3 regions of the Exiguobacterium sp. s70 genome follow, and region 2 is predicted to be linked to each of the others. Evidence: riboswitches for the same ligand, from Rfam matches in the RefSeq annotation. Region 2 holds a riboswitch; each other region holds the start of a gene.
What was found. A riboswitch is a leader RNA that binds a small molecule or an ion and turns the genes downstream of it on or off. The one in region 2 is predicted to bind thiamine pyrophosphate.
Positions count from the first base shown of each region.

Region 1: linked by a shared signal. The riboswitch ahead of tenA (thiaminase II) and the one ahead of thiT (energy-coupled thiamine transporter ThiT) in region 2 are both predicted to bind thiamine pyrophosphate.
Region 3: linked by a shared signal. The riboswitch ahead of KNP84_RS10785 (Ykof family thiamine-binding protein) and the one ahead of thiT (energy-coupled thiamine transporter ThiT) in region 2 are both predicted to bind thiamine pyrophosphate.

Region 1 is NZ_JACSLV010000006.1:58,671-62,883, forward strand. It holds gene pelF (GT4 family glycosyltransferase PelF) at 1-172, shown strand, start outside; gene pelG (exopolysaccharide Pel transporter PelG) at 153-1,601, shown strand; TPP riboswitch at 1,663-1,767, shown strand; gene tenA (thiaminase II) at 1,849-2,523, shown strand; gene thiM (hydroxyethylthiazole kinase) at 2,520-3,308, shown strand; gene thiD (bifunctional hydroxymethylpyrimidine kinase/phosphomethylpyrimidine kinase) at 3,308-4,144, shown strand; gene thiE (thiamine phosphate synthase) at 4,116-4,213, shown strand, end outside.
Region 2 is NZ_JACSLV010000002.1:438,283-442,495, reverse strand. It holds gene rpmB (50S ribosomal protein L28) at 96-284, shown strand; gene KNP84_RS06920 (thiamine diphosphokinase) at 343-930, opposite strand; gene thiT (energy-coupled thiamine transporter ThiT) at 930-1,502, opposite strand; TPP riboswitch at 1,579-1,679, opposite strand; gene rpe (ribulose-phosphate 3-epimerase) at 1,699-2,355, opposite strand; gene rsgA (ribosome small subunit-dependent GTPase A) at 2,357-3,241, opposite strand; gene pknB (Stk1 family PASTA domain-containing Ser/Thr kinase) at 3,286-4,213, opposite strand, start outside.
Region 3 is NZ_JACSLV010000004.1:108,811-113,023, reverse strand. It holds gene KNP84_RS10795 (ABC transporter ATP-binding protein) at 1-620, opposite strand, end outside; gene KNP84_RS10790 (ECF transporter S component) at 613-1,188, opposite strand; gene KNP84_RS10785 (Ykof family thiamine-binding protein) at 1,181-1,774, opposite strand; TPP riboswitch at 1,856-1,956, opposite strand; gene KNP84_RS10780 (GTP-binding protein) at 2,018-3,211, opposite strand; gene KNP84_RS10775 (hypothetical protein) at 3,317-3,580, opposite strand; gene KNP84_RS10770 (SMP-30/gluconolactonase/LRE family protein) at 3,593-4,213, opposite strand, start outside.

The DNA of each region.
Region 1 (4,213 bases), on a different contig from region 2:
AGCGGTCGCCGACAAAGTCGAATGGATGATGGATTACCCGCAGGAACGAATGCGGTTCGGCAAGAACGGACGGGAGCGGGTACGCCAATATTATCGTCTCCAACAAGTCGTGGACCGCTATAAGGCTATCTATGAAGCGAGGAGGGAACAGTATGGCGGGCATCGGGTTTAAGTTGCAGAAGTTGTTCCAAGAAGACTACTATTCGTCCCGGCTGAAGGCGTACACGTTCTCCGGCCTCGTCACGTCCGGACCGTGGTTGATCGTCATCTTGGTCGTCGGTACGATTCAATGGTTGGCGTTCCAAATGCCGACGTTGTCGCTCGCCGAACGGACGCTCTTCATGATCTCGGTCTCGTACGCGTTCATCTTCTCGCAAATCTTGTTCAGTTTTCAACAGCTCGTCGTCACCCGATACGTGGCGGACTTGTTTTATGAGAAGAAGGCGCATGAGATTTTCCCGGTGTTCACCGGGATGCTCAAAGTGACGATTCTCGCGGCAGCCTTGCTGTATAGTATCTTTTGGCTATTGTCGCCGCTCGATTTTCTGTACAAACTGACGTTGTTCGTTTTATTCATGACGATTAACGTCATCTGGGTCATGTTCTTGTTTTTAAGTGCCGCCAAGTATTATCAAGCGGTGGCCTATAGCTTCCTGCTCGGCGGACTCATCTCGGTCGGGAGCGTCTATGCGATTAGCCGTCTCATGGTCGACCCGTCGAGTCTCGAGCTGTTGCTCGGTTTTACGGTCGGGATGATTGTGACGTTGTTCGGGTTGTTCTTCGCGATGCTCCGGACGTTCCCGCTCCGTTACGCGGTGAAAGAGTTCTCGTACTTCAAGTACTTCGACCGCTATCCAGACTTGTTCGCCATCGGCGTGTTGTACGTGCTCGGGATTTGGGTCACGAATTTCATCATCTGGTTCGGTGAAGGACGTGTGATCATCGCGGACTCGTTCTTGTTCAACCCGTATTATGACACGGCCATCTTTTGGTCGTACTTGACGATTATCCCGACGCAACTGTTGTTCGTCGTCGCTGTTGAGACCCGGTTTTATGAGCGCTACCGTACGTTTTATGGATTGATCAACTACGGCGGGGCACTCCATCAAATCGAGAAGGCGAAACAGACGATGACGTCCGTATTGAAAAATGAGTTGATTCGACTCGCGCGGAGCCAAGGCGTGGTGACGCTGTTCGCCATCCTGATGGCGGGTGCGTTCGTCAGTTGGATTGGTGTCCCGGATGAAATCGGTCAAATCTTTCGGATGACGACGCTCGCGGCGTTCGCGAATGCGATGATTCTCATCTTGACGTTGTTGTTGCTCTATTTCGAGGACCGGCGCGGGGCGTTGTTCGTCAACATCTCGTTCTTCACGTTGAACGCGTTGTTCACGTTACTGCTCTTGCCGCGCGGCATCGATTGGTACGGTGTCGGCTTTGCCGTCAGCACGACGATCACGTTCTTCTTGGCCGGCCTGCGTTTGATTTATTATATGGGCAAAGTTGATTATTACGTGTTCGCCGCCTCGAACCGGCGCAAGCTCGGCACCGAGCGGTTCTCGCGAATGGGGACGTTGTTGAACCGGCGATTCTCACGATAAAGGGTTTTCAGTACGGAGAAAGACTGATATGATGTGGTCGTAGACGACCGAATTTCATAATGTTTACCACTAGGGGAGTCGCGTGACGCGGCTGAGATGGACGAGGTCCAGACCCTTTGAACCTGATCTAGTTCACGCTAGCGTAGGGAAGTGGGCGAACCGATTGTTTTCGTACACTTTGTGTAAATCCGACGCCGCTTCCGTTATGGGAGGCGGCGTCTTTTTTGATTACAAAGGAGGAGAAAACATGACATTCACCGCACATTTACGACAAGAGGCCGATGCCTTGTTTCAAGCCAGCTTTGACCATCCGTTCGTCCGCGAGCTCGGAACGGGTGAACTCGACGAGGCGAAGTTTCGACATTACGTCATGCAAGACTCGTATTATTTGAATCAGTTCTCAAAAGTACAGGCGAAAGGCGCGACCCTCGCCCCGAACATGGAAGTGGCGAGCCGCTTTTTGACGCACGCGCTCCATACCATCGAAGCGGAGCATGCGCTGCATCGTGAGTTTTTCACCTTGCTCGACGTGACGGAGGCGGAGTGGGCGACGTTTGAGCCGGCCCCGACGGCTTACGCCTATGCGCTCCATATGCAACAGGCCGGTCCGACGCTCGGTGATGTGCTCGCAGCAATTTTGCCGTGCTATTGGGTTTATTACGAGATTGGCGAACGCATGAAAGACACGACACCCGACCACCCGATTTATGCGACGTGGATTGCGACGTACGGGTCGGAATGGTTCCGCGACCTCGTCGAGGAACAGATTGAACGGCTCGACGTGCTCGCTGGGCAGGCGACGGCGGAAGAACGGGTCCGGTATCAACAGCTGTTCTTGAAGAGTTGTTATTACGAGCATGCGTTTTGGGAGATGGCGTGGACGCTCGAGTCGTGGGATTTACCGGCGGGGGTGACACGATGAAGCGCGACTTATGGGATAAAGTCAGAGCCGAGCGGCCACTCATCCACAACATCACGAACATCGTCGTCGCCAACTTTTCGGCGAACGGATTGCTCGCCATCGGGGCGGCCCCGGTCATGGCGTCAGCGGTTGAAGAAGTGGCCGAGATGGCGTCTTTAAGCGATGCGCTCGTGCTCAATATTGGTACGCTCGATGCAATGACGGAACGTACAATGATTCGAGCCGGACAGGCGGCGAATCAAGCAGATCGTCCAGTCGTCTTCGATCCGGTTGGTGTCGGGGCGACCTCATTCCGGCGCGACGTCGCCAAGGAGATTCTGCAATCTGTCCGTGCGACGGTCATCCGTGGGAATGCCGGAGAAATCGCGACATTGATTGGCCTCGACGCGGCGGCACGCGGCGTGGACGCCGGGGAAACGCGGGTTGATTTGAATCACATCGCGTGTGAAGCGGCTAAGCGCTACACCTGTGTCGTTGCCGTGACCGGAGAGACGGATGTCGTCAGCGACGGGGACGTGACGATTGAAATTAAAGGCGGCACTGGCGCGATGGCCCGGACGACAGGGACCGGTTGTTTACTCAGTGCGGTCGTCGGTGCGTTCCTTGCGGTCGAACGGGATGCGGTCACGGCCACGGCGACAGCGCTCGCCGGTTATGCCCGGTGCGGGGAACTCGCTACCGCTTTGGCCGACGGGCCGGGTGACTTCCCCGTTCACTTCTTGAATGAGCTGGGCAAGATGACGGCGGTCGAGTTGCCGAGTGACCGCATCGAGGTGGTGTCATGATACGGCAGCAAGTGTTGACGATTGCCGGTTCGGATTCGGGCGGTGGCGCTGGCATTCAAGCTGATTTGAAGACGTTTCAAGAGCTCGGTGTGTTCGGGACGAGTGTTTTGACGGCTGTCACGGCCCAAAACACGCGTGGGGTGCATGGGGTCGAGGCGGTGTCATCAGAACTCGTGACGCAACAACTCGATGCAATCGGTTCAGACTTTATGATTGCGGCGTGCAAGACCGGGATGTTGTTCGATGCGGCGCACATCGAGGTGGTCGCTGACGGGGTGCGGCGTCACACATTCAATCGGCTCGTCGTTGACCCGGTCATGATTGCGAAAGGCGGGGCCTCGCTGCTTCAGGATTCGGCGGTCCAAGCGCTCAAGACATCCCTCTTGCCGCTCGCGACCGTCGTCACACCGAACGTGCCAGAAGCGGAAGTGTTGACGGGCATGACGATTCGGACGTTTGAAGACCGCATCGAAGCAGCAGAACGGATGTTAGCGTACGGTGTCCGTGCCGTTATTTTAAAAGGGGGACATCTCGATGGCGCAACTGCGGACGATTTGGTCATGACGGTGTCAGAGGCGTTCCTCCTGTCGGCCCCGCGCATCCAGACGAGTGACACGCATGGCACCGGTTGTACGTTCTCGGCAGCGCTCACGGCGGAACTGGCCAAAGGCTATTCTATCCTCGAGGCGACGGTGACCGCCAAGCGATTCATTCAAAGTGCCATCACGCATGGACTCGATATCGGTGCCGGACATGGACCGACGAATCACTGGGCGTATGCGACACATGGAGAGGCAGGTGTGACGCTTGAATCTATCACAACGAACTATCGCTGAGCAGTTGCGGCTCTACTTTATTTGTGGAACCGCGAACGCGGAAGACTTGCTCCAGACGGTGGAAACGGC
Region 2 (4,213 bases):
ATCCTATGATTTTCTAGTTGCATCGTGAAAAAACCCGTGCTAATATAAACGAGTGTCTATTAGGACGAACCCACATAAAAAAGGAGGGGAAACGCATGGCACGTAAATGCTACGTAACAGGTAAATCACCTAAATCAGGTAACAACCGTTCGCACGCACTCAACAAGACAAAACGCACTTGGGGTGTAAACGTACAAAAAGTTCGTATTCTCGTTGACGGTAAACCTAAACGAGTTTGGGTTTCAGCTCGCGCTCTTAAATCAGGTCTCGTTGAACGCGTATAATTTTTATACACGAACGAAATAAATCCCAGCGGCATTCGCCGATGGGATTTTTTTGTGTTCATTTTTTGACATACAGCACGAGCACCATGCCTTCGTGCACGATCAAATCCGCCGCTTCATCGTCCCATTCGTTCGAGATGGTGAGCGCCTCATGGCTGACGACATCGTGACGGTCGAGCGGATATTTGACGCCGCGGATGGTCACGTTCGCCTGCTTCCATGGGATGAGCGACAAATAGTGACCGTCTTGACGCGGGAGTTCATAGCGTCCCGACCCGACGAGTCGTACCGTCTGCCCTGCCGTGACGAGACGCATCTCCGGATACGCCTCGAGCAGACCGATATTGCTGAGCGTCATATCGAGCCGGCCGCCGAGCGCACCGTAGACAATCATCTCCGTCGCGCTATGCCCCCGTGCCGCCTCGAGAGCGATCTCGAGGTCGGTCACATCTTTCTCAGATGGATAGCGGACGGCGTCGATCGGCACTTCGCCCGTGAAGGAGTCGAAATCGCCGACGACGAGATCTGGGTTCAGCCCGTGGTTCAACAGTGTCTCGTACCCCCCATCGACGCCGATGATGTAATCGACGTCACGCGGGAGTCCCGAGATTGGTTCCGGGCTGGCCGCCACAATCAACACCCGCATTAGCGGACGTCCCGGGTCGCGAGCGTCGCGAAGCGCGGCGCCGAGACGAACAAGAGGACGAGGACGACGGCCGACACGAGGAAGGACGGGAGCATGTACGTCATGTTATAGGCGAACGAGTAGGCGACGACCGGACCTTCCGCGTATTCGGCGAAGAAGACGATCCCCGACAAGACGTGGGCGCCGTAACGAAGCAGTGAACCGAGGAGCGCGCCGAGCACCAAATAAACGACGAGCGTCTTTTTCGCCTCATCCTTGGCGGCTCGTTTCACTTGACCAGCAAACAGTCCCGCCATCCCGACGACACCGTAAGCGAACGTGTAGTCGAGCAGGAACTGGACAGGCGTGAAGATATAGGCCCCGAACAGCAGTTGCAGCGTTCCGACAAGTGCACCGGTCGCAAGTCCGCCTTTCAAACCGTGACGATACGCCATGACGAAAATCGGCAACATCGCCAAGCTGATTGACCCGCCTTGCGGCATCCGGAACGGGATGAGCAAATCAAAAATCAAACCGAGTGCGGCGAACAATGAGATTTCAATGAGCGCCTGTAATTTTAAACGTTGTTTCATCTATTTCCCTCCTTAAAATATGAGCGAACGACAAAAAGCAGCATGACGTAAACGCCATGCTGCTATCGAGTAGCAACGTGCATTTTCGCCACATCCCTACGTCCGTGTGAACGGAACAGGTTCAAAGGGTTAGCGTATGCCTCTCAGCCACAGAATGTGACACCCCTTGCGACAATATTTGTTGTTCTATGGACGATTATACACGAGATGCGTTGCGAATGCTATCGATTGCATCTTTATAGCTCGGCTCGTTATAGATGGCCGAGCCGGCCACGAGCACGTCAGCACCGGCATCGATACATAATTTCGCAGTCTCCGCGTTGACGCCGCCGTCAATCTCGATTTCAAAGTCGAGACGGCGCGCTTGGCGCATCTCGTTCAACGCCGCGATTTTCGGCACGACCGATTCGATGAACTTCTGACCCCCAAAGCCAGGGTTCACCGTCATGAGAAGTACCATGTCGACGTCACCGAGCACGTGTTCAATCAATGACAGCGGCGTATGCGGGTTGAGAACGACGCCACACTTGGCTCCGGCCGCCTTAATTTGTTGAAGCACGCGATGCAAATGGTTCGTCGCTTCGACGTGGACGGTGACGATGTCCGCTCCCGCCTTGATGAAGTCTTCGACGAAGCGCTCCGGTTGGTCGATCATCAAGTGGACGTCTAACACCATGTCCGACTTCTTCCGTAAGCTCGCGAGCACCGGGAGACCGATCGAGATGTTCGGGACGAATTGACCGTCCATGACGTCAAAATGGATATAATCCGCGCCGGCCTCTTGGACCGCCTTCACTTCTGCCTCTAGGTTGGCGAAGTCCGCCGCTAAAATCGAGGGTGCAATTTTAATCATGTCAGTACCTCCGTTGTCTATCGTTTAACTCTGCCATAAACGTAACATAATTCTCATAACGGGTGGAAGCGATTTCTCCCGCCTCGACGGCCGCTTTGACGGCACAACCCGGTTCGTTCAAATGGGCACAGCCTCGGAACTTACAGTCGTCGTGCCGCTCGACGAACTCAGGGAAGCACCAGCGCATCTCCTCGACTTCGAGTTCTTCTGGGAACTCGAGGCTTGAGAAACCAGGCGTGTCAGCGACGAGCCCGTCAGCGAGCGTGATGAGCGTGACGTGACGCGTCGTGTGCTTGCCTCGGCCGAGCGACTTCGAGATTTTCCCGGTCGCGAGTTCTAGTTCCGGCGCGACCGCGTTCAAGAGCGAACTCTTGCCGACTCCGGTCTGTCCGGCAAACACGCTCGTCTTCTCTTTAAACGACCCACGAATTTGTTCAATCCCCGACCCGGTCTCCGTCGACGTCTCGATGACCTCATAGCCGATTGACCGATATAAGGCCGCTGCCGCTTGAATCGTTTCGAGTTCCGACTCCGTCAACAAGTCCATTTTCGTTAAGACAATAATCGGATGGACTTGCTTCGATTCGATTAAGACGAGGAAACGGTCGAGCAGATGGAACGAGAATGCCGGTTCCTTGACCGAGAACAGCAAGAACGCTTGATCGATGTTAGCGATCGGCGGGCGGACGAGATGGTTCGACCGCTCATCGACGGCCAAGATATAGCCTGTGCCGTCCCCTTGGTCTTGAATATCGACATCGTCGCCGACGACCGGCGAGATGTTCCGGTTGCGGAAATTGCCGCGGGCGCGACAACGGATCTCTTGTTTCTCTTCCGTCATGACATCATAAAACCCGCCTTGTAATCGAATAATCGTACCTTTCATCCTATGACCTCCTTAGAAAAAGAGGCGACGCGCGCGCCACCTCTTCATTGTGAATCTTTTGCTTGTGCGTACGTCACCGTATCCGTCCGGACGACTTCCCCGTCGACTTCGATCGTCGCGGTTCCGACTTCGTCCGGTGCAATGACGAGCGTATACGAGTAAGTCGTCGTCTCCGTTATCTTATCACGCAACACTTCGACTTCGCCACGGGCGTCTACCGTCCGAATGACGACCTCGAGTGCCACAGGTTCTTCGCCTTCAGCAGGCGGATCGATTTCGACGTTGACTTCCCGTTCAATCGAGACGTCGGTCGGTTCGACCCCTTGCGACACGATGACGGTCAATTCCGTCCCCGGGTCGACGGCTGTTCCGGCCGTCGGTAACTGACGAATGATTTGGTTGGCGGGCACGCTCGTTGAATACTCGTCTCGTTTGACGATTTTCAAGCTATTCTGTTCGGCGTACGTCGTCGCTTCCTCAAACGTATACCCGGCTAAATTGGCGAGTTCGACTTTATTGCTACCGGTCGAGACGACGAGCGTCACCGTCTCTTCAGACGGGACGACCTCGTTGTCCGGAGCAATCGACTGGGAGATGACATCGCCGCTATCGACCGTCTCCGACGCCTCGGATTGAATTTCGATATCCGCAAAGTCGAGGTCTTTGAGCGTCCGCTCGGCCGCCGACTGAGACAATCCTTCGACGTCCGGCATCGCGACCGTCTCTTTCCCGGCCGACACGACAATCGTCACGGTCGTTCCGCGTTTCGGTTTCCGACCGGCTTGCGGTGTCTGCGAAATGACGTCGCCAGCGGCGATGTTATCGCTCGCCCGCTCTGTCGCTTCGACGACAAAACCGGCTGTTTCGAGTTCGGTCGTCGCTTCGTCGTTCGTCATCCCGACGACGTCTGGCACGACGGCACGGGACATCTCATCGGCGATGACATATGCCCCGATTCCGCCGCCAATCAAC
Region 3 (4,213 bases), on a different contig from region 2:
TCGAAGAACCCGCCCCATAGGAAGGGTCGATGTTCGATGACGACAACGTTTACCGTCTGTGCGACGTTGTCGAGCCACTGAACGAAACGGGTTGATGTCTCGGGATCAAGGTGCGCGAGCGGCTCATCGAGCAGTAGCCATTCTGGCTTCCCGATCAAGGCGCAGGCGACAGCGATTTGTTGCTTTTCTCCACCTGAAAGGTCATGAATGACTCGGTCACGATAATCGGTCAACTGCAATTCCGCTAAAATCGTGGCCACACGCGTCATCATCTCGTCCCTCGCCACGGCAAAATTTTCGAGTGTGAAAATCAATTCCTCCTCGACCGTCTGCATGACGAACTGACTGTCAGGATCTTGAAACACCGTTCCGACACGACGATTCACCTCACCAGCTGCATACGTATCATAAGAGCGGTCAAACAAATATAGTTTGCCCGTCACGATTCCATCGCAGTTCTCTGGATACAGACGATTCAACAAAGAGAACAATGTCGATTTCCCCGACCCGCTCGCCCCTGTGATGAGAGTCCTCCCAGCAGTTAATTGAAGCGTGATGTCCGTCAATACTTTGCTCTGTTTTTCCGGATAGCGGAATGACAGCTGTTCTGCCTCAACCATGCACACGTCCCTGACGCGCGATGGCATACCCTTCGAGCGCACCCGTCCGAAGCAACAAGTCGCTTAAAATCTTACCTCCCAGACCGGCAATGAGCATCCCGCTCGTCGCTCGTAACGCGAACATCGTCGCCACGTATGTCGGACTGAGGGCAGCGAGTCCACCCATGACGTACGTATACGCGAAACTAGTCGCAGCTGCACCAAATCCGGCCAGCATGAGCACCCAAAGGTCATATCGCTTGTAGCTCGTGACCGCAAACGCCGCTTCAGCACCAAGTCCTTGAATGATCCCGACTAAAATAATACGAGGTCCAATCGCGTTACCAATCATCATCTCAATCGTCGCCGCAAGCACTTCGGACAAGAATGCGGCGCCAGGTCGGCGGATGATATAAGCCGCAATAATCGAGACGATGAACCAAATCCCAAAAATCCATTCGTACGCGATCGGTCCAATCAAGCCAGCCCATAGATTCCCGACATGTACGAACGCCAAATAGACGACAGCGAACACGACCGATAAAATGGCCAACAAGACGATTTCTTTTAACTTCCACGACTTAAGCATGCTGCTGTCCCTCGTGTGACGGGCTGTTCACGCTGAACGTGACCGTCATGACGACGTGGCTCGTCTTCGCACGGACGCGGTCGAACGTCGCCTCGTAAAATGAAAACACCGGTTCGATGTCGCCGTGAATACCCGAGGCGTAATGCATCGAGTCATTGAAAACGCCACGCTCTTTCGCAAAGGCAATTTCTTCGTAGATGATGTCCATATACTTCGCGTCCCCGAGCGGATAGAGGGCGAACTGGGAAGAGACGTACTGGGTCGATACCGGACCATTCACAGGATCAGTCGTCACGTCGAGCAGATTGTCTCCTGCCGTGTCGCCTGGGCACCCGACCGAGAACGTCCCGCTCATCGACACATGTTCCCCGGTCTTCGTTGCATGTGACAAGACGGCTTTGGCCACGTCGAACACATGCTGACTGCGTCCCCGGATGACCGTCGAGACGTCATCGGTATGCCGCCAAACGTTTTGCAAGTTCGTCTCTTTCAATGCCCCTTTGATGACACTCACAAAATCAGATGTCATTGGACTCAGCGTAAAGCGGAATCCGACGATCGGACTCGTACCACATTGGTTGTTCATGTTCTATTCCCCCTTATTGTATGTACACAAAAAAGCCGCATCCATGAGAATGCGGCCACTCGTCCAATGTAATAATCCATTAGAAAAAGTGCCACACTTCCTCACGCCGGTATTACCCGGATCGAGTCATAAGGGATTGGAGTCATGCTCACATCTCAGCCGAAGCACCCCTAGTGTAGTCCAATGTATGCGGTTATCTATGCAACGAGAAGTATAGACGACCGCTCCGAATTTGTAAACGGTTTATGTGAAAGTCACGATACCGTTCCCCGGAAGCGTGTCCTGCAACGTCGTCCAATCGAGCGCCATCTCCTCATCCGTCAACAAACACGCGTCGAGTCCGGCCTCGATGACCGCACGCTCCATCCGCTGCCCGATCAAGACGAGCTCCGTCTGACGGTCCCCGTACGGCTCGACGTAGTCGGCGGCGAGCTCAGGTTCTGCCGTGAACATGAGACTCCGCTCTTCCTCCGGCAGCGTCGCGAGCCAACGTCCCGCGTGTTCGAGCGTCGAGGCGTACCCCGCTTGCGAGAACAGGCAAGCGATGTCGTTCCGGGAGGCGATCCATAAGAAACCTTTGGCGCGGACGACTTGATCCGGGAACGCCTCGATCCAGGCGTGGAGCCGCTCCGGATGAAACGGACGGCGGCGGCGATAGACGAACGAACTGATGCCGTATTCCTCCGTCTCTGGTGTGTGTGTCTCGGCCTCTAGTTCTTGAATCCAGCCGGCGGCGTGCATCGCCTCCTCGAAATCGAACAGATTGACGTCCAACAGCTCCGTCAATTCCACATTCGCGTAAACTGACGTCAACAGTTTGGCGGTTGGATTGAGCGCATTCAACAGCCCGGCCATCTCACCGAGTTCCGTCTCGGTCACGCGGTCCGCCTTGTTCAAGACGATGATGTCCGCGAACTCGATTTGGTCGACGAGCAGGTCGACGACTTCGCGGACGTCCGTCTCATCGATGGCCTGCTTGCGTTCATGGAGCGACTCGCCCGAATTGAAATCTTTCAAGAACCGATACGCATCGACGACCGTCACCATCGCATCGATATAGACACGGCTCGTCAAGTCGATGCCAAGGGCGTCATCGGCGTATGTAAACGTTTGGGCGACTGGAATCGGTTCTGAGATGCCAGATGACTCGATGATAATCCCGTCGAGCTCACGGTCGTTCGTGATCTCCTGCACCGCTTCGAGCAGGTCTTCACGGAGCGTGCAACAGATGCAGCCGTTCGATAGCTCGACCAATTTTTCGTCCGTCCGCGAGAAACCGTTCTGCTCGATCAATCGTTCGTCGATGTTCAACTCGCTCATGTCGTTGACGATGACCGCATATTTCTTGCCGGACCGATTGTTCAACAGATGATTCATCAACGTTGTCTTGCCGCTCCCTAAATAACCGGACAGCACCGTGATTGGAATTCGTTTCATATATCCCCACTCCTAAATCGTAATCATTACTTTTTAGATAATGACGGGTCACCTTTGTCTTGTCAAGAAAAAAAAACACGCCCGTTCCCGGACGTGTTCCTTTCCCTATTCTTCCAACGCCTTGCGTTCCGCCTCGGAGCGGGGATACGTGTTCGCTTGCCACTCGGCCCGATAAATCGAATCGAGCTGCGTCAGACCGACCTCATCCTCATCCTTATCGGCATCGACACTCGGGGCCTCATCCCAGCGCGGATTCAAATACGTGTGGTCGTCTTCCCGGTTCGCATCCAATAGTTTTTGGATCCCGACCCGGGCCACTGCCGCGAGTGCCAAACCGATGCCTGCACGAACGAGCAATCGCTTCACCATCTCTTTACCTCCTTATCGTCCAAACCGATAGAGCGGCATCCCTTTCACGTCTGTATCAATTTTAAAGACCGACCCTGCGTCCGGATGGGCTTTGAGTGCCTCGTCATCCATCCCTTCACGAGCCGTCGTGATGGCGAGTTGGTTCAAGTCGTCGCCGACAAAACAACACGACGTGACGTTCGGGGCCGGCACGAGCACTTCGAGCACTTTTTCACCCGTCTTCGGGTTCCAGCGCGAGACACGGCCGCCGGCAAAGTGTGCAATCCATAAGAACCCTTCCTCATCGGACGTCATGCCGTCCGGGAATCCTTCCTCGACGGTAAAATCGATGATAGCCTCCCCTTCGCCGAGCGTCCCCGTCTTCAAGTCAAAGGCGTATTTACGGACCGTCTCGGTCGGTGTATCGATATGATAGAACGTCGAATGGTCGGGTGACCATGTCAGTCCGTTCGATAATGTCAACTCGCTCAACATGACCTCGGTCGTGCCGTCGCGATTCAGGCGGTATAGCGTCGCTTGTTCCGCCTCGTCTTCAAGATGGAGCGTGCCGGCGAAGATGCGTCCGTACGGGTCGGCTTTGCCGTCATTGAAGCGGAGCTTTCCTTCCGGGTCGTCGAGTTCGACGATTTTATC